3 regions of the Streptomyces sp. NPDC000410 genome follow, and region 2 is predicted to be linked to each of the others. Evidence: riboswitches for the same ligand, from Rfam matches in the RefSeq annotation. Region 2 holds a riboswitch; each other region holds the start of a gene.
What was found. A riboswitch is a leader RNA that binds a small molecule or an ion and turns the genes downstream of it on or off. The one in region 2 is predicted to bind cyclic di-AMP.
Positions count from the first base shown of each region.

Region 1 (6,476 bases), on a different contig from region 2:
GACGGCCCTCAAGTTCGCCCGCTACGCCACCGGGAAGCCACGGATCGTGTACTGCGCGCACGCCTTCCACGGGCTGACCACCGGCTCGCTCTCGGTCAACGGAGAGGCGGGCTTCCGGGACGGCTTCGCCCCGCTGCTGCCCGACACCGCGATCGGGCTCGGCGACCTCGCCGCCCTGGAGCGCGAGCTGAAGCGCGGCGATGTGGCGGGCTTCGTCGTGGAACCCGTCCAGGGCAAGGGCGTCCACGAGGCCCCTCCCGGATTCCTGTACGCGGCACAGGAACTGCTGCACCGGCACAAGGCGCTGCTGATCGCCGACGAGGTGCAGACGGGACTCGGCAGGACCGGCGACTTCTACGCGTACCAGCACGGGGACGGCGTCGAGCCCGATCTCGTCTGTGTGGCGAAGGCGCTCTCCGGCGGCTATGTCCCGGTCGGCGCGACCCTCGGCAAGGACTGGATCTTCAAGAAGGTCTACTCGTCGATGGACCGGGTGCTGGTGCACTCGGCGAGCTTCGGCTCCAACGCGCAGGCGATGGCCGCCGGGCTCGCCGTCCTGTCGGTGATCGAGAACGAGGAGACCGTGGCGAACGCCAGGGCGACCGGCGAGCTGCTGAAGTCGCGGCTCACGGCGCTCGTGGACCGGTACGAACTGCTCCACGACGTGCGCGGGCGCGGACTGATGATCGGGATCGAGTTCGGCCGGCCGTCCTCGATGAAGCTGCGCAGCCGCTGGACGATGCTCCAGGCGGCCCGCAAGGGGCTGTTCGCGCAGATGGTGGTCGTCCCGCTGCTGCAGAAGCACCGCATCCTCACCCAGGTCGCCGGTGACCATCTGGAAGTGATCAAACTGATCCCGCCGCTGATCATCGGGGAGCGGGAGGTCGACCGCTTCGTGACGGCCTTCACCGCGGTGATGGACGACGCCCACGGGGGTGGCGGGCTGATGTGGGACTTCGGCAGGACGCTGGTCAAGCAGGCCGTCGCCAACCGCTGATCACGCGGCTTTTGCCTCTGGGGCAAGAAATTTGCCCCAGAGGAAACATCCTGGCGCAATGGACGCATGAGCCATCCTGCCGGACAAGCCCCAGGCCACGATGCCGGACACGACGCCGGACAAGCCTCCGGACACGATGCCGGACGGGACGCGGACACGCTGCCCGACGTCGCGCCCCGGCTGCGTGAGCTGCGCCGCCGCCGTGGCCTCACCCTGGAGGCCGCCGCCCAGCGCGCGGGCCTCTCACCCGCCCATCTCTCCCGGCTGGAGACGGGCAACCGGCAGCCTTCGCTGCCGATGCTGCTCGCCCTCGCCCGGACCTACGGTACGACGGTCTCCGAGCCCCTCGGCGAGCTGCCGCCGGAGCGCGACGCCGTCATCCGCGGCGGGCGGATGGGCCCCGCCGAGGCCGACGGCTGGACCTACCGGCAGGCCGGCGGGCGCGGACGCGCCATGCAGGCCCTGCGGGTGCGCGTGCCGTACGGGACCCAGGGGGACCTCGTGCGGGTGCATCCCGGCGAGGAGTGGCTGTACGTCATCGAAGGGCGGCTGCGCCTGGGCCTCGGCGAAACCGTGCACGAGCTCGACCCGGGGGACAGCGCCCACTTCGACTCGCTCACTCCGCACCGTATCGCCGCTGTCACGCGGGAGGGGGCCGAGCTGCTGTTCGTCCACACGCTGCTGCAGAGCCCCGACCCGCACGCGCACCCGCACGCCTGAGGAGGCCGCTGATGAACCAGGACCAGGAGCAGAAGTTTCCGGTCGGACTGATCGTCCGGCTCTTCGCCTATCTGGTGGCGGGCCACCTGTTCGCGGCGTTCCTCTATCTGCTGTTCAAGGTCGGGGCCGGCTGACCCGGTGTTTCGCCCGGTGGCTCAGAGCGCCCCGTCCAGGAGGCGCTCGCGCAGCCGCTCACGCGTCTGCGGCGTGATGCCCAGGCCGTCGGACAGGTAGCGCTCGGTGCCGCCCCAGGTCTCGTCGATGGTGTCGAACGCGGCGGCGAGGTACTCGGCGCGGGCGTCGAACAGCGGGCTCAGCAGCTCCATCACCTCCGGGGACATCCCGGCGGGCGCGTTCTCGCCGCGGCGCACCTTGTAGCGGCGGTGCGGGTCGTTCGACTTGAGGTAGTCGGCCTCGATGGCGTCGCGCTCGACGCCCACGGCGAGCAGCGAGACGGCTATGGACAGACCCGCCCGGTCCTTGCCGGCCGCGCAGTGCATCAGGGCCGGGACGCTGTCCTCCGCCAGGGCGTGCAGCACCCGGCTGTGCTCGGCGGTGCGCTCCTTGATGATGACCCGGTAGGACTCGATCATCCGGTTGGCCGCCTTGCCGTCGCCGAGGATGGACCGCAGCTGGTCCAGATCGCCGTCGCGGACCATCTTCCAGAACTCGGCGCCGTCGGCCGGGTCGGTGAGCGGGATGTTCACGTTGCGCACTCCGGGCAGCTCGACGTCCAGGCCGTCCAGCTTCTGGTCCGCGGAGTTGCGGAAATCGAAGATCGTGTGGAGCCCGAGCGAGGAGAGGAACGCGGCATCCGCGTCGGTCGCGTGCGCCAGGTGGCCGCTGCGGAAGAGCCGTCCGTACTGAACGCGCAGCCCGTCCACGGTCGGCAGTCCGCCCACGTCCCTGAAGTTGCGCACGCCCGACAGCTCGGGTTCGGTCGACGGGACCTCGGGCAGCTGCTGCGTCACGGGGGCTCCTGAGTGTCTGCGGTCGGCACGGCTCGCCGACGTAGGCGCGCTGTCGACGATACGACATTGGTTCCTCAGGCAATCATCTTGGTTGTGCGTTCGGTCGACCGTGCAAGGGAGTTGCCTCCAGGGCGGCTTGGGATCGAAGGTGTTCGGTTCTGCGTGAATTTGGTGGGTTGTGGTGATCGACACGGAGGGTGGCGGTCGCGCCTGGCTGCTGTGCGGGCGCGCAAGCGGTTACGCATGACCCGGTCGAGAGCGGTCCCCGGTTCGTCCGCCACGCTGCGCGGCGATCTTGGCGCCGTGGCGCTCCAGCAGTGCCGGATATAGGGGCATTGCTGGCCTACTGAGGCTTATGCCCGTATTAGGTCATCTGGGGCAACAAGCCCCGGTTGCGGGGGAGATGACGTCCATGCCGTGAGCGGGATCATATTGGTGACGTTCCGTCGCCGCGCGCCGCCGTCAAATTCCCCGCTCCTCAAGGGAGTCGAAGACCGTAATCCACGCAGGGTGACCGGGAAATCCCCGCGGATATCACGCGGGCGAATCAGCGGCCCAAGCGGTGGCTTGTTCGTGCCGACCGGGCTCGCTTACGGTCACCGCAATCCGGTCGGAACGCCTAATCCTGCCGTCGTCCGGAATATCGCATCTATCCACGTGTGGCAGGAGCGGGGGACCCAGTGAAACCGCCGGTCCGTCAATGCGGAGCGGCTCGGGGTGAAGTCGCGCACCTACGCGGCCGGGCAGCTCCAGCCCGAACCCGACAGCTCACTTCGCAGGCGCCGGAGAGGAATTCGCCATGCCCGCAATGGGTAAGCACCGCCGTTCGAGGAAGAACCCGATCACGCGCGGACTCGTCGCCGCGGGCACGGGTGGCGCCGTCATCGCGCTCCCGCTCATCGGTGCCACCGGCGCGCACGCGGCGGAGAAGTCCGCGCCTGCCGTCGCCCCGGAGCGGACTGTCTCCGTCGCCCAGCAGGTCGAGGCTCCCAAGGCTCCCCGGACCTACACGGTGGCGCCCGGCGACACCCTGGCGAAGATCGCCAAGGAGCAGAAGGTCAGCGGCGGCTGGAAGAAGCTGTACGCGGACAACCGCTCCGTCGTGGGTGCGAACCCCTCCGTGATCCGTCCGGGTATCCAGCTGGCCATCGGCGCGAACGCGAAGCCCAAGGCCGCCCCCGCTGCCGCCCCCGCCGGGAAGGCCGCCCCCGCCGCGAAGACCCGCGTCGCCCCCTTCTTCGCCCCGGTCCCCTCCGCCGTCACCACCGCGTACAAGACCGCCGGAGCCATGTGGTCCAGCGGCTACCACACCGGCGCCGACTTCGCGGCCGCCACCGGGACCTCCGTGAAGGCCGTCGGCGCGGGCACCGTCGTCTCGGCCGGCTGGAGCGGTTCGTACGGCAACGAGGTCGTCATCCAGCACGCCGACGGCACCTACTCGCAGTACGCCCACCTCTCCCAGCTGTCCGTCTCGTCCGGCCAGAGCGTGCGCGGCGGGGAGCAGATCGGCCTGTCCGGCTCCACCGGCAACTCCTCCGGTCCGCACCTGCACTTCGAGGTCCGTACCACTCCGCGCTACGGCTCCGACATCGACCCGCTGGCGTACCTGCGCCAGCACGGCGTCTCGATCTGACGTGTCGTATTCCCGTTTCCCGGAAAGCTGACCAGGTGGTCTATATCACCCCGCGTCAACCCATCCCTACGGTGGCGTAAGTCACTTCGTGAGGTGAAGGATGTCTCGACGTGGCAGACGATTCGAGATCAAGAAAAAACAGTGCATTCGGGTCGTACGCGGCGATCGGTGACAGCTTCACCGAGGGCGTCGGGGATCCCGGACCCGAGGGACAGTTCGTGGGCTGGGCGGACCGCCTCGCCGTCCTGCTCGACGACCGCGTACCGGAACACACCTTCCGCTACGCCAACTTGGCGGTACGAGGCAGGCTGCTGGACCAGATCGTCGAGGAGCAGGTCCCGCGCGCCAAGGAACTCGCCCCCGACCTGGTGACGTTCTGCGCGGGCGGCAACGACATCATCCGCCCCGGCACCGACCCCGACGACGTCGCCGCGCGCTTCGAGCGCGCGGTCGCCGACCTCACCGGCGCGGTCGGCACCGTCATGGTGACCACCGGCTTCGACACCCGCGGCGTGCCCGTACTGCGTCATCTGCGGGGCAAGATCGCCACGTACACCGCGCACGTCCGGGCCATCGCCGACCGCTACGACTGCCCCGTCCTCGACCTGTGGTCGCTCAAGTCCGTCCAGGACAGGCGCGCCTGGGACGACGACCGGCTGCACCTGTCACCCGAGGGCCACACCCGCGTCGCGCTCCGCGCCGCCCAGGTGCTCGGTCTCGACGTCCCCGCCGACCCCGACCAGGCGTGGCCGCCGCTGCCGCCCCGCGGGACGCTGGAGGTCCGCCGCGACGACATCCACTGGGCGCGCGAGTACCTGGTGCCGTGGATCGGGCGGCGGCTGCGGGGGGAGTCGTCCGGGGATCATGTGGAGCCGAAGCGTCCTGATCTGCTTCCGCTCTGAATCATCCCGTTCGCGCCGGCGGGGATCCGCTCCAGGACCCCGCCCGCGAACACGTCGTACAGCGGCAGCGACTCCAAGTGGACATAGCCGATATGGCAGTCGCACAGGGCGAGCGGACAGGCGCGGGGCCGCAGGGCCGTGCGGTACGAGCCGTCGTAGAGGTTGCCGAGCTCCTCCCGGACGAAGTGGCAGCGTCGCACCGTCCCCTCGCCGTCCACCGAGATCACCGACTCGCCCGTCCGGCACGGCAGGCCCGCCGAGCGGTGGGGGTGCCGGCTGAACGGGAAGAGCGGGTCGAGGGCCGTCCAGTCGGCGGCCTCCGCGTCGCTGTACTCCCGGCCCTCCGCGGCGTTGATCCACAGATAGACGTGTGGCGGGAGATCGGCCCGCAGCCGCCGGGCCTGCTCCAGATGCTCGGCGAAGCCGACGACCCCGACGCTGAACCGGATCCCGCGCGCGGCCAGGTCACGGCACTTGCCCAGGAAACGGTCGTACGGGGTCTGACCCGGGTGGTACGTGCACCACAGCGCGAGCGTGTCGGCGTCGGCGTCCGCCAGCCAGTCGGTCCGGCAGCTCAGATTGGTCTGGACGGCGACCCGGCGGATGTGCGGCAGCCGGGACAGCTCGACCAGCGTGGTCCGGTACCAGGAGCGGACGAGGCCCTCGCCCCAGGGCGTGAACAGCACCGACAGCCGGTCCTCCGTCTGCCGCGCCGCCCAGCCGGCGAACCGCTCCAGGGCCGCCCGGTCACCGCGCAACTGCTCGCGGCTGTCGCGGCGCTTCGCGAACGGGCAGTACGGGCAGTCGTAGTCGCAGGAGGCCAGTGGTCCCCGGTACAGAACGGTCAGATCCATCCGCGTCTCACTTGATCTCGTACGCGGTCATCGCGGCTCGTACGGCGGGGGAGAACAGCTCGGGTCCGAGCGCGTCCGAATACGCCAGGCCCTGGTCCGTCAGCCGCAGGAGCCCTCCGGTCTCCTCGAGCCAGCCGCGCTCGGCGAACGCCGCGAGCTCGGTGGGGAAGTCGTCCCACGGAACGCTGCCGAACCGCGCCCGGTAGTCCGCCACGTCCATTCCGCACGCCTGCAGCAGCGACTGGAGCAGATGGCGGCGGCGGGACTCGTCCCGGTCGACGCGGCGGCCGACCTCGGCCCGGGTGAAGTCCTCCGCCCGCGTGTAGTCGTCGATGATCGCGCGTATCTGGCGCATGTCGACGGCGTAGTCGAAGGAGTAGTGCAGCCCTGAGGTGTACG
Region 1 covers NZ_JBEPDM010000004.1:50,950-57,425, reverse strand. Annotated here, with positions in the region: gene ABT342_RS07210 (aspartate aminotransferase family protein) at 1-997, shown strand, start outside; gene ABT342_RS07205 (XRE family transcriptional regulator) at 1,064-1,717, shown strand; gene ABT342_RS07200 (DUF6126 family protein) at 1,729-1,851, shown strand; gene ABT342_RS07195 (tyrosine-protein phosphatase) at 1,873-2,688, opposite strand; cyclic di-AMP (ydaO/yuaA leader) riboswitch at 3,323-3,485, shown strand; gene ABT342_RS07190 (M23 family metallopeptidase) at 3,488-4,321, shown strand; gene ABT342_RS07185 (SGNH/GDSL hydrolase family protein) at 4,432-5,223, shown strand; gene ABT342_RS07180 (STM4011 family radical SAM protein) at 5,184-6,077, opposite strand; gene ABT342_RS07175 (STM4012 family radical SAM protein) at 6,085-6,476, opposite strand, start outside.
Region 1: it holds a riboswitch for cyclic di-AMP, as region 2 does, so the genes downstream of both, ABT342_RS07190 (M23 family metallopeptidase) here and ABT342_RS26845 (transglycosylase family protein) in region 2, are expected to answer to the same signal.

Region 2 (6,476 bases):
TGCGCCACCCGGAGCAGCGCCGCAGGCTCCAGGAGTCCCTCGCGGCCGGGGAGAGCGGCCTGCTCGCCACCGGCGTCGAGGAACTGCTGCGTTACGACGGGCCCGTGGAGCTGGCCACCTGGCGGTTCGCCACCGAGCCGCTCACGCTCGGAGGGCAGGACATCGCGGCGGGGGACCCGGTCCTCGTCGTACTCGCCGCGGCCGACCGGGATCCGGACCGGTTCGCCGACCCGGACACGCTCGACCTGGCCCGGAGGGACAACCAGCACCTCGGATACGGGCACGGCATCCACTACTGCCTCGGTGCCCCGCTCGCGCGGCTGGAAGGGCAGACCGCGCTCGCGACGTTGCTGACCAGGTTGCCCGACTTGCGACTTGCAGCCGATCCTTCCGATTTGCGCTGGCGAGGCGGCCTCATTATGCGTGGATTGCGCACTCTGCCCGTTGAGTTCACGCCGCCAAGTTACTGACGGTCAGTCAACTCTGTGACTTTCGCGTTATCTGGACTGCATCGACTTGTGACCGGTGTTCGAATACGGCTACGTTCACCGACGACTCAGCAGTCACACGAAAGGCCCACCGCATGCGCTCCGGGAATGGTCGGCATCGTCGCCCCCGTCAGGCACCCGCACTTGTCGTCGCGGCAGGGGTGACCGGATCGGCCATCGCCATCCCGCTGCTCGGCGCCGGTTCGGCATCCGCCGCCGACGCCACCACCTGGGACCGTGTCGCGGACTGTGAGACCGGCGGAATGTGGAGTGCCGACTTCGGCAACGGCTACTACGGCGGACTCCAGTTCTCGCAGGAGACCTGGGAGGACTTCGGCGGTACCGAGTACGCGGCACGCGCCGACCTCGCCAGCCGCTCGCAGCAGATCGCGGTCGCCGAGAAGGTGTTCGCCGCGCAGGGCAAGGAGGCGTGGCCCAGCTGTGCGGTGATCACCGGGCTCGTGCCGGGCGCGAAGCCCTCGGTCGACCCGGCCGACACCTCCGGTGTCCTGCCTCTCCCGAAGGAGAACGTCAAGGCGCCCTCGTTCGGTGAAGGGGCCGACGCGGCGGCTGCGCCTTCGGCCCCGGCGTCGGACGCGCCCTCGGCATCGGCCTCGCCCGCGAAGCCCAAGGGGAAGCCGTCGGATCCGGCGTCGACCGAGCTGACCGAGTCGGCCGGGCCTGCCGAGTCCGTCACGCCCGCCCCGGCGGCGGGCGACACCGGTTCCGGCAAGCATCGCGGCACCCCGGCCACCAATGAGGATGAGGCGGGCAATTCGGTCAACGAGCGTGAATCCGGGCGTCATGCCTCACGAGGTGACACACCGGCACGAGAGGCGGCCGCCACCGAAGATGACTACACCGTCCGCCCCGGCGACAACCTGTGGACGATCGCGGACGCGAACAAGGTCCCCGGCGGCTGGTCCGCGCTCTACGGCGCGAACGCCGAGGTCGTCGGCTCCGACCCCGACCTCATCCTCCCTGGCCAGAGCCTTGATCTGGGCCTGAAGGAGAAGCCGTCGCCGGTGGCTGCGCCGGAGTCGAAGTCGGAGTCGAAGCCGAAGTAGTTCGAGGGCTTATGTCCGCTTCTGCGCAAGTGAGATATGGGTCTCTTCCGGCCAACTGGCGGGTTATGCCCGCCCGGTCCGGTCGTCCCGCCTCTCACCTGCGAAAACGGACATCTCCCCAAGGTGGTTAAGGGCGTTTTCTCCCCGATGTTCATCTTTGAACATCGGGGAGAGCTGTGTCTACGGTCTGAACCGCTCGCCATCGCGGGCCCCGTCGACCGTCACGCCGAATCCTGCCGTCGGTCGAAGGGAACGGTCGACGCGTCACGCGCCGTAGGCAGGAGCGGGGGACCCAAGGTAAGCGCCGCACCCGCCCGTTGAGGGCCGGGGCGGCTCGGGGTGAAGCCGCGCGAGCACGTTCGCGCGGCCGGGCAACTCACGGGCCCGAACCCGACAGCTCACCTCGCAGGCGTCGGTGAGGGGAATCTCCATGCTGTTCTCCGGCAAGGGCGAGCGCCGCCGCCCGACCGTTCTCCGGCGGACCTCGCGGTTCGCCACGCTCGCCGGTGTCACCGGCGCCGCGATCGTCGCCCCGCTGATGGCCGCCGGCGGCGCCAACGCCGCGACCTCCTCCGAGTGGGACGCCGTCGCCCAGTGCGAGTCCGGCGGCAACTGGTCCATCAACACCGGCAACGGCTACTACGGCGGTCTGCAGTTCTCCGCCTCCACCTGGGCCGCGTACGGCGGCACCGCGTACGCCGCCTCCGCCGACCAGGCGTCGAAGTCGCAGCAGATCACGGTCGCCGAGAAGGTCCTGGCCGGACAGGGCAAGGGTGCCTGGCCGCACTGCGGCGTGGGCCTGTCCAACGCCGCGTACACCGCCGAGCCCGCCCCGCAGCGCGCCGAGGCCCCGACCACCCGCTCCGAGCGCCCCGCCGCGGCGGCCCCGGCCAAGGCCGTCAAGAAGGGCGACGGCGAGTACAAGGTCAAGGCCGGCGACACCCTCGCCACGATCGCCGCGGCGAAGAAGGTCGAGGGCGGCTGGAAGAAGCTGTTCGACCTGAACAAGGACGTCGTCGGTGACGCCAACGTCATCTACCCGGGCCAGCTGCTCCACCTGAGCTGACCCCCCAGTCACTCCGGCCCCCTCAGCCACCCCGGCCCGGCGCGCCCCTTCCCCCCCATGAGCGCCGGGCCGGGGTTTCCGGACGGAGTCCGGGTGAGGGCAGGTCGCCTGGGATGCTGTCGGCCGCCTCATCCCGTGTGAGGTGCGTATCCCCGTATGGGGATTCGCGGATCGAATGTGTGACCTTTGTTCGCGGGTGTCGTTGATCGGATGGCAGTACAGCTCCAGTGGCACGGAAGGGTGATGGTCGCGATGGCCCGGTCGGCGGGGAGCCGGAAGGTGCCGCTCGCCGCAGGGCAGACGGCCCGGACCGCGTGCGCCCGTGGCTGGCTGCGCACCGGCTTGGACGAGAAAACCGGCGAACTCCTGCCATCGGCTGTGCTCGCGGAGCGCGTCGGATGGGCCACTGCTCTCGTGTCCACCATGGCCGCCGAGCTGCTGGCCGCGCACTGGAGCACGCACGATGTGGATGTCCTGGCATCCGGTGTGGACGCGGGCGGCCGCACGCTGCCGTCACAGGCGTGGATGGCGCTGCGCCGCCTTGGCTGGACCATCGCACCGCCCGAGGGCATCAGGGTCAATGACCGGATCGTGCGGATGGCTCAGGAGCAGGCCGGGCGTACGCTCCGCTCGGCGAAGTGGCGCGCTGACCTGACGGTCGGGGTCATCGCGTCCTGGCCCGCTGATTCGGCGAAGCGGACTGCTGAGGAATGGGACGCGGTCCGTGATGCGGTGCCGGATGGGCGGCATCTGCCGTCCAGTGTGATCACGTCCCGTACCCGGCAGATCGCCACATTCGCCCGCAGGCACGGCCGGATGCCGGCCGATGTGTTCGAGGCGGAGGGAACACCGGCGATCGCCCGCATGCTGCTGCTGTCCGCGTGCGACGGGCAGCAGGCCACCATCGAACGCGCCGGCGAGCCGGGCCGCGCGCTGCTGCGGTTGCAACTGCCCACCCGGCCCGACCCGGCCTCGTACGGGGACTGGACGTGGGTCGCCTGCCCCATCAGCCTGCCACCGACCATCCCGCCCGGTGCGGTGCTGCACCTGCCCACGCTGCGTCTGGACAGCGGCCGGGTGCGGGCCGATCTCGCCTACACCCACCCAGTACCGAAGGCAGCCCGTACCGGGCACACGGTCGCGCTCGGTGTGGACTGGGGACTGAACACCCTGCTGTCCGCCGGTGCTGCCCGGCTGCACGACGACGGGCGGATCACCGCCCTCGGTGCCGGTGCCATGTTCCGGACCGCCGGTGTCCTCGCCAAGCAGCACCGGCTACGGCGGGAGAGCGAGCACCTGCACGCCAAGGCCGACCAGTACCAGCGGCTCATCGCCGGGGTCGAGCGGCACACACTGACCGCGAAGCACGCGGTCCTGGCCGACGAGATTCGGCACATGTCCGAGCGCCGGTCGAATCTGAACGACGCCCTGGCCTGGTCTGCCGCCCGCTGGGCCGTCGATCAGGCCATAGCCGCCTCGGCGAGCGTGATCTACATCGAAGACCTGCGTTCGATGGAAGCGCGGGGCATGGGCCGCACGATGAACACCCGCCTGTCTCAGCAGGTGCGCGGGCAGATCGTGGAACGCATGCGGCACCTCGCCGCCGAGCTGGGTGTCGCCGTGGTGACGGTCCCGGCCACGAACACCTCCAAGCACTGCCCGCAATGCTTAACCCCGCTGCGGCACCGCAAGGCCCCCGACCGGCCCACCACGCCCGGCTGGAAATGGGCCATCTGCCCCGGCTGCCGTTACCAGGGCGACCGCGATGCGGGCGCGTGGCAACGTATCGCCGCACGTGGTCTGACCCACCAGGCCAAGACCGTCACCGACCGCGCCAGTGGCGCCATGGTCATCCGCTCGGTGGTGGACAGACTCGAAGTCGGCGCGGTCGTCACCGCTGCCGACGAGGCCAGCCGGGACCGGTCCAAGAACGGACCCACCCGGCCACGCTCCACACGCCCCGCGCCCAGGCGACGCGGGGCACCCTCCCCTTCCGGCCCCTCGGGTCCGGCAGGCCAGCGTCCGGAGGGACACGCTCACACGGACCGGACCCGGCTGCCTCGCGCAGCCCACCGGCACCAGGGCGTGATAACGATCAGCACGCACTCCCCCAGACTTCGTCCGGGGGGAACCCCATCCGGCCAATGGCCGCGAGGAGCAGCACTGGGCGCCGGTTTCCACCCACACGCCCACGCCACCCCTCCACGATGGACACATCCCGCGTCAGACACTACGTCTGGCATAGGATCGCTTAGCTGATTAGAGACGCTCATGTCGCAAGGCCAACGCGACCGACCCTGCACCGTCAGCGTCACATCCCAGAAGGAGAATGCTCGTGCCGTCCATCGACGTCGTCGTAGCCCGGGAAATCCTGGACTCCCGAGGCAACCCCACGGTCGAGGTCGAGGTCGGCCTCGACGACGGCAGCACCGGCCGTGCTGCCGTTCCCTCCGGTGCCTCCACCGGAGCGTTCGAGGCCATTGAACTCCGTGACGGAGACCAGAACCGCTACCTGGGCAAGGGTGTCGAGAAGGCCGTCCTCGCCGTCATCGAGCAGATCGGCCCGGAGCTCGTCGGATACGACGCCACCGAGCAGCGCCTGATCGACCAGGCGATGTTCGACCTGGACGCCACCGACAACAAGGGCTCCCTCGGCGCCAACGCCATCCTCGGCGTCTCCCTGGCCGTGGCCCACGCCGCGTCCGAGGCCTCCGACCTCCCGCTCTTCCGCTACCTCGGCGGCCCGAACGCGCACCTGCTGCCCGTTCCGATGATGAACATCCTGAACGGCGGCTCGCACGCCGACTCCAACGTGGACATCCAGGAGTTCATGATCGCGCCGATCGGCGCGGAGTCCTTCTCCGAGGCCCTGCGCTGGGGCACCGAGGTCTACCACACCCTCAAGAAGGTGCTGAAGGCCCGCAGCCTGTCCACCGGCCTCGGCGACGAGGGCGGCTTCGCCCCGAACCTCGGCTCCAACCGTGAGGCCCTCGACCTCATCCTCGAGGCCATCAAGGAAGCCGGTTACGCCCCCGGCCAGGACATCGCCCTCGCGCTCGACGTGGCCGCCTCCGAGTTCTACAAGGACGGCAAGTACCTCTTCGAGGGCAAGGAGCGCTCCGCCGCCGAGATGACCGAGTACTACGAGGAGCTCGTCTCCGCGTACCCGCTCGTCTCCATCGAGGACCCGCTGTTCGAGGACGACTGGGCCGGCTGGAAGGTCATCACGGACAAGCTGGGCAGCAAGGTCCAGCTCGTCGGCGACGACCTGTTCGTCACCAACCCCGAGCGCCTCGGCCGCGGCATCGAGGAGGGCGCCGCCAACGCCCTGCTGGTCAAGGTCAACCAGATCGGCTCGCTGACCGAGACCCTCGACGCCGTCGAGCTGGCCCAGCGCAACGGCTTCAAGTGCATGATGTCCCACCGCTCCGGCGAGACCGAGGACGTCACCATCGCCGACCTGGCCGTCGCCACCAACTGCGGCCAGATCAAGACCGGCGCCCCGGCCCGCTCCGAGCGCGTCGCCAAGTACAACCAGCTGCTGCGCATCGAGGAGATCCTCGACGACGCGGCGGTGTACGCGGGCCGCTCGGCGTTCCCGCGGTTCCGCTTTGCGGACCAGTAGGCACAGTCGCTTGGCGGACTGACAAGCACAGTCGCTTCGCGGACTGACGAGCGCGAAGAGGGCTGATCACCGTCTGACGCCCTGTCGTCCGTACGTCCCCGGCCGCGGTCCCGTACCGTGTCCGGGGACGTACGTACGTAAAGGGGAGGCGCGCACATGGCCCGGGACCGGGACCGGTTCTCGACCGCGACCAGGCTGCGGCTGCTCGGTGAGCAGACCGCCGCCCGCGT
Region 2 covers NZ_JBEPDM010000033.1:51,628-58,103, forward strand. Annotated here, with positions in the region: gene ABT342_RS26835 (cytochrome P450 family protein) at 1-470, shown strand, start outside; gene ABT342_RS26840 (transglycosylase family protein) at 584-1,555, shown strand; cyclic di-AMP (ydaO/yuaA leader) riboswitch at 1,848-1,982, shown strand; gene ABT342_RS26845 (transglycosylase family protein) at 1,986-2,621, shown strand; gene ABT342_RS26850 (zinc ribbon domain-containing protein) at 2,832-4,880, shown strand; gene eno (phosphopyruvate hydratase) at 4,951-6,246, shown strand; gene ABT342_RS26860 (FtsB family cell division protein) at 6,403-6,476, shown strand, end outside.

Region 3 (6,476 bases), on a different contig from region 2:
TGCGGCCCACTCCGCCCGGCGCGCGGCCGGTCCCGATCACGGCCACCGACCCGGGCGTGAGGAGCCGCTGCACGGACCGGGCCTCGGCGCGCTGTTCACGGGCGCGCTGCACCGCGAGGGATTCGGCGGTCGGTTCGAGGTCGAGCGTGAGGTGCACGGACCCGTCCTCGAAGCTCCGCTTCTGGGTATAGCCGGCGTCCGTGAACACCTTGATCATCTTGCTGTTCGCGGGGAGCACCTCCGCCGCGAACCGCCGGATCCCCCGCTCCCGGGCGACCGCCGCGATGTGTTCGAGCAGCGCGGAGGCGACGCCTCTGCCCTGGTGCGCGTCCTGGACCAGGAAGGCGACCTCCGCCTCGTCGGCGGGCGCGGAGGCGGGCCTCCCGTCCGCGTCGATCCGGTCGTAGCGGACGGTCGCGATGAACTCACCGCCCACCGTGGCCGCCAGGCCCACGCGGTCCACGTAGTCGTGGTGGGTGAAGCGGTGCACGTCCTTGGCCGAGAGCCGTGGGTAGGGCGCGAAGAAACGGTAGTACTTGGACTGGTCCGAGACCTGTTCGTAGAAGCTGACGAGCCGCTCGGCGTCCTCGGTCGTGATGGGCCTGATCCTCGCGGTGCCACCGTCGCGCAACACCACGTCGGCTTCCCAGTGGTCGGGGTACGCGTGATCCGACGGGCTCTGCATGGGGCCAGCGTACGGCTCCGGCAACAGCGTCGGCACGGCTCGCGGACACGGCTCGCGGACCGCCTCGCTCCAGGGCACGCTGGGGGCACTCCAGCACGCATGAGAGACTGGTCTAGACAACATTTGGCACCGAAGAGCACCCGAAGGGCATCACCATGGCTGAGCGCCGCGTCAATGTCGGCTGGGCCGAGGGCCTCCACGCCCGCCCCGCCTCCATCTTCGTCCGTGCCGCCACGGCGTCCGGCGTCCCCGTGACGATCGCCAAGGCCGGCGGCACCCCCGTCAACGCCGTCTCGATGCTCGCGGTGCTCGGTCTGGGCGCCGAGGGCGGCGAGGAGATCGTGCTCGCCTCCGACGCGGAAGGCGCCGAGGCCGCTCTGGACCGGCTGGCGAAGCTGGTCGCGGAGGGGCTCGAGGAACTCCCCGAAACCGTCTGAGACCATCCGGTCCCCGAATTTGCTGAATTCTCGCGGGGAATGCGGAGCGGAGCCGCGCACCACCTTCATCGGTGCGCGGCTCCGCCGCTTTATACGCGTTTACGCGCGGCGAAATCCCACAAAGGGAAATCTCCGATGCGAATACTTCTTGTATACGTCGGCCATGTTAATGACGGCCGCTCACCGTGTTTACGGAGTGTTGCGAAGCCCTCACCACCACACCGGTGCGCAGCCGGTGCGCGCCGTTCGCCCGCTCCGCGTGCATCGCGGTGAGCGCCCTGGCCCGCTCCGCGTCACCGCGCGCCACGGCGTCCACGATCGCGCCGTGCTCGGCCCACGACTCCAGGGGCCGGGCCGGCTGCTCGACGGCGTACATCCAGGCGGTCTTGTGCCGGAGCTGGGTGAGCAGGGCGGTGAGGCCGGGACTGCCGCAGGCCTGGGCGAGGGTCTCGTGGAACCAGGCGCCGAGCGAGCGCAGGTCCTCGCCCTGACCCCGCCGCGCCCGCTCCTGGCCCAGTCTGACCAGGCCGCGCAGCACCTTGAGGTGCGCCTCCGTGCGCCGCTGGGCCGCGCGCGCCGCACCCAGCGGCTCCAGCAGCATCCTGATCTCCAGCAGATCGGCGGCCTCCTGCTCGGTGGGCTCGGCGACGCAGGCTCCGGCGTGCCTGCGGGTGACCACGAAGCCCTCCGACTCCAGGGTGCGCAGCGCTTCGCGCACCGGTACGCGGGATACGCCGTAGCGGCGCGCCAGCTGCTCCTCGGTGAGCCGGCTGCCGCGCTCGAAGACACCGGTGATGATGTCGTCGCGGATCGCCGCGCATACCGAGCGCGCTGGAATGCGCATACCGAACCTCCGCTTTAATCCTCGCGAAACCCGTGGATCTCTGCCCGATCGCCCTGCCTGTCCGGTGACTCTATTGCAAGGGGACGGAATTTCCGACGGCGAACGGGAATCCATGGATATCTTTTGGCCGGAAGACGACGAAGGCCCCGGCTCGGTTCATCCCGAGCCGGGGCCTTCGCTGAAGATCTCAGACGCCGAAGATCTCAGACACTGAAGGTCTCAGACGTTCACGCCGTGCGCGCGCAGATACGCGACCGGGTCGATGTCGGAGCCGTAGTCCTCGCCCGTACGGGCCTCGAAGTGGAGGTGCGGACCGGTCGAGTTGCCGGTCGATCCGGCGCGGCCTATCTGCTGGCCGGGGGTGACGGTCTGGCCGACCGAGACGTCGATCGACGCCAGGTGGCCGTACTGGGTGTACGTACCGTCGTTCATCTTGATGACGATGTTGTTGCCGTACGCGCCGCCCCAGCCGGCCTCCACGACCTTGCCGGAGCCGACGGCCACGACCGAAGTGCCGGAGGCGGCATGGAAGTCGACGCCGGTGTGGCTGCCGGAGGACCAGAGCGAGCTGCCCGCCTGGTAGCTGGTGCTGACGTACGAGCCGGCGACCGGGAGGGTGTACGACATCAGGCGCTTGCGCTCGGCCTCGCGGGCGGCGCGCTCCTCGGCCTCGCGGGCCGCCTCGGCGCGGGCCTCCGCCTTGCGCTTCGCCTCGGCCTCGGCCTTCGCCTGGGCGGCGGCGAGGTCGGCCTCCAGCTGCTGGGCCTCGGCCTGGGCGTCGATCTGCTCGGCGAGGTAGTCGGGAGCGACGATGGCCTGGGTCAGGCCGGTGTCTTCGAGGGAGAGGCTTTCCGCTTCGGCGGCGACCGCCGGGGAGGCGAGGGTTCCGATGACTCCGGTGGTGGCGAGGGTCGCGACTCCGGCCACGCCCGCGCTCCTGCGCGACAGCCGGCTCGGACCACGATGCTTCCCGGTGGCACGGGTGAACGCCATGTAGTGGCTGATCCTTTCCTTCCTTCTCGCCTACCGGGTTAGCTGACGGGTTCGGAGCAGGAAGGTCTCCTACGGGCCCCTCCGCACCGGGTGCGAAGGCGTCCGATTCACCCCAGGGGACATGTGGGTCCCCGGCTCCCCAGGCTCGCGCCGGACGGGGACTCGGCGATGGCTGCCCGATGCCGCGGGTGCGGCTGGTGCAACTGACGGGCAGCGCAGAAGACGCTAAGCGGGAGATCATTCAATCACCAAACAGACACGCCGATTTGTAGTGCATGCCACAGGGCAGACACCTACATCCCCCCTCGAAGCGGACATAAAAAGGACCCCGGTGGCATGCCTGCCGGCCGGGGTCCCTCTCGGCCCTCTTCGGGCCCTCTCGGCTCAATCAGCCCGTGACAACGGTCACTTCACCGATGCCGAGCTCCCGGATCGGGTCCTCGATCTCGTGTGCGTCCCCGACGAGGACCGTGACGAGCCGGTCCACCGGGAAGGCGTTGACTGCCGCGGCCGTCGCCTCGACCGTGCCGGTCTCCGCCAGGCGCGCGTACAGCTGGGCCTGGTAGTCGTCCGGAAGGCCCTGCTCGACCTGGTCGGCCAGCGTGCCCGCCACGGACGCCGCCGTCTCGTACTTCAGCGGGGCCACACCCACCAGATTCTGCACGGCGACATCGCGCTCGGCGTCGGTCAGCCCCTCCGCGGCGAGCGTGCGCAGCACCTTGAAGAGGTCGTCCAGCGCCGGTCCCGTGTTCGGCGTGTCCACGGAGCCGCTGATGGCGAGCATCGCGGCGCCCGTGGCCCCGCCCGGGGCGGTCGGGGCCGTGGAGCGCAGCACCTGCCCGAAGGAGCGCACGCCGTACGTGTAGCCCTTCTCCTCGCGCAGGACGCGGTCCAGGCGGGAGGTGAGGGTGCCGCCCAGGCAGTAGGTGCCGAGGACCTGGGCCGACCAGACCCGGTCGTGGCGGTCCGCGCCGATCCGGCCGATCAGCAGCTGGGTCTGGACGGCTCCGGGGCGGTCCACGATGATGACGCGGCCCGTGTCGTCGGCGGTGATCGGCGGCATCGGACGGCTCTCCGCCTTGTCGCCGGTCCAGGCGCCGAGCGTGTCGGCGAGCACCGCGTCGAGGTCGACGCCGGTGAGGTCGCCGACGATGACGGCGGTGGCCATCGAGGGGCGGACGTGCGCCTCGTAGAAGGCGCGTACGGCTGCCGAGTCGATGCGCTCCACCGTCTCCTCGGTGCCCTGACGGGGGCGCGACATCCGGGAGGTGGCCGGGAACAGCTGCCGGGAGAGCTCCTTGGCCGCCCGGCGGGCCGGGTTCGCGGTCTCGTGCGGGATCTCGTCCAGCCGGTTCTGTACGAGACGCTCGACCTCGCTGTCGGCGAACAGCGGCGCGCGCAGCGCCTCGGCGACCAGGCCGAGGGCCTTGGGCAGCCGGGAGACGGGGACCTCCAGCGAGACCCGGACGCCGGGGTGGTCGGCGTGCGCGTCGAGCGTGGCGCCGCACCGCTCCAGCTCCGCGGCGAACTCCTCCGCCGTGTGCTTGTCCGTGCCCTCGGAGAGCGCCCGCGCCATGATCGTGGCGACGCCGTCCAGGCCCTCGGGCTCGGCGTCCAGCGGGGCGTCGAGGAAGATCTCGACCGCCACGACCTGCTGGCCGGGGCGGTGGCAGCGCAGGACCGTCAGTCCGTTGCCGAGCGCGCCGCGGTCGGGGGCGGGGAAGGCCCACGGCTTGGCCTCGCCCGGCTGCGGCTGCGGGTGGAAGTCCATGGTCACGGCAGCGTCGGTCACTGGACCGCTCCCTCTTCGTCGTCGTTGTCCTCGGTGGCCGCGAGCGGCTCGTACACCAGCACCGCCCTGTTGTCGGGGCGCAGCCGGGCCTGGGCGACCGCCTGGACCTCCTCGGGGGTGATGTCGAGGACCCGCGAGACCGCGCTGAGCGCCAGCTGGGGGTCGCCGAACAGCACCGCGTACCGGCAGAGTTCGTCGGCGCGGCCCGCGACCGTGCCGAGCCGGTCCAGCCACTCGCGCTCCAGCTGGGCCTGTGCGCGCTCCATCTCCTCGGCCGTGGGGCCCTCGGCGGCGAACCGGGCCAGCTCGTCGTCGACGGCGGCCTCGATGTCGGGCACCTCGACCCCGGCGGACGTCTTCACGTCCAGCCAGCCGAGCGAGGGGGCCCCTGCGAGCCGCAGCAGGCCGAAGCCCGCGGCGACGGCCGTGCGGTCGCGGCGCACCAGGCGGTTGTGCAGCCGGGACGACTCGCCGCCGCCGAGGACGGTGAGCGCCAGGTCGGCGGCGTCGCACTCGCGGGTGCCGTCGTGCGGCAGCCGGTAGGCGGCCATCAGGGCGCGGGCGGGCACCTCCTCGACGACCTCCTCGCGCAGCTGCTGCCCGATGATCTCGGGGAGGGAGCCGTCGCGCGGCGCCTGCTTGCCGTCGTGGGACGGGATGGAGCCGAAGTACTTCTCGACCCAGGCGAGGGTCTGCTCGGGGTCGATGTCTCCGACGACCGACAGCACCGCGTTGTTCGGCGCGTAGTACGTACGGAAGAAGGTCCGCGCGTCCTCCAGCGTCGCCGCGTCCAGGTCGGCCATGGAGCCGATCGGGGTGTGGTGGTACGGGTGGCCCTCGGGGTAGGCGAGGGCGGTCAGCTTCTCGAAGGCCGTGCCGTACGGCACGTTGTCGTAGCGCTGGCGGCGCTCGTTCTTGACGACGTCGCGCTGGTTCTCCATGGACTCGTCGTCGAGTGCGGCGAGCAGCGAGCCCATGCGGTCGGCCTCCAGCCAGAGCGCGAGCTCCAGCTGGTGGGTGGGCATGGTCTCGAAATAGTTGGTGCGCTCGAAGCTGGTGGTGCCGTTGAGCGAACCGCCGGCCCCCTGGACCAGCTCGAAGTGCCCGTTGCCGTGCACCTGCTTCGAGCCCTGGAACATCAGGTGCTCGAAGAGGTGAGCCAGGCCCGTACGGCCCTTGACCTCGTGGCGCGAACCGACGTCGTACCAGAGGCAGACGGCGGCGACCGGGGTCAGGTGGTCCTCGGAGAGCACCACGCGCAGGCCGTTGGCCAGGCGGTGCTCGGTCGCTGTCAGGCCGCCGGAGCCGGCCTGCGCTGTGGCCGTGTGACCCATGGGCATGTAGTCCCTTCGATCGCGTTGCTTGATGTCCTGCCACTGTATGCAAGCGTGCCGACACCTGGCGAAGTTCCCTGTGGACAACCCGGCTGAGTTCCCGGTGGTTCGGCCCACTGTTCCGGGTCGCGGTCCGGCTTGTCAGTGGGACAGTCCACAATGGTCCGCGTCAGTTCCCGTTCATGTTGGTGAAGGAGCCGCAGCAGCGATGGCCCGCCGCAGCACGAAGACCCCGCCGCCCGACGACTTCGAGGAGAAGATCCTCGACATCGACGTCGTCGACGAAATGCAGGGCTCCTTCCTCGAGTACGCGTACTCGGTGATCTACTCCCGGGCCCTGCCGGACGCGCGGGACGGGATGAAGCCCGTGCACCGCCGGATCGTTTACCAG
Region 3 covers NZ_JBEPDM010000014.1:32,848-39,323, forward strand. Annotated here, with positions in the region: gene ABT342_RS17100 (bifunctional acetate--CoA ligase family protein/GNAT family N-acetyltransferase) at 1-685, opposite strand, end outside; gene ABT342_RS17105 (HPr family phosphocarrier protein) at 841-1,122, shown strand; gene ABT342_RS17110 (GntR family transcriptional regulator) at 1,289-1,966, opposite strand; gene ABT342_RS17115 (M23 family metallopeptidase) at 2,186-2,959, opposite strand; cyclic di-AMP (ydaO/yuaA leader) riboswitch at 2,973-3,137, opposite strand; gene ABT342_RS17120 (M16 family metallopeptidase) at 3,348-4,730, opposite strand; gene ABT342_RS17125 (M16 family metallopeptidase) at 4,748-6,085, opposite strand; gene ABT342_RS17130 (DNA gyrase/topoisomerase IV subunit A) at 6,294-6,476, shown strand, end outside.
Region 3: it holds a riboswitch for cyclic di-AMP, as region 2 does, so the genes downstream of both, ABT342_RS17115 (M23 family metallopeptidase) here and ABT342_RS26845 (transglycosylase family protein) in region 2, are expected to answer to the same signal.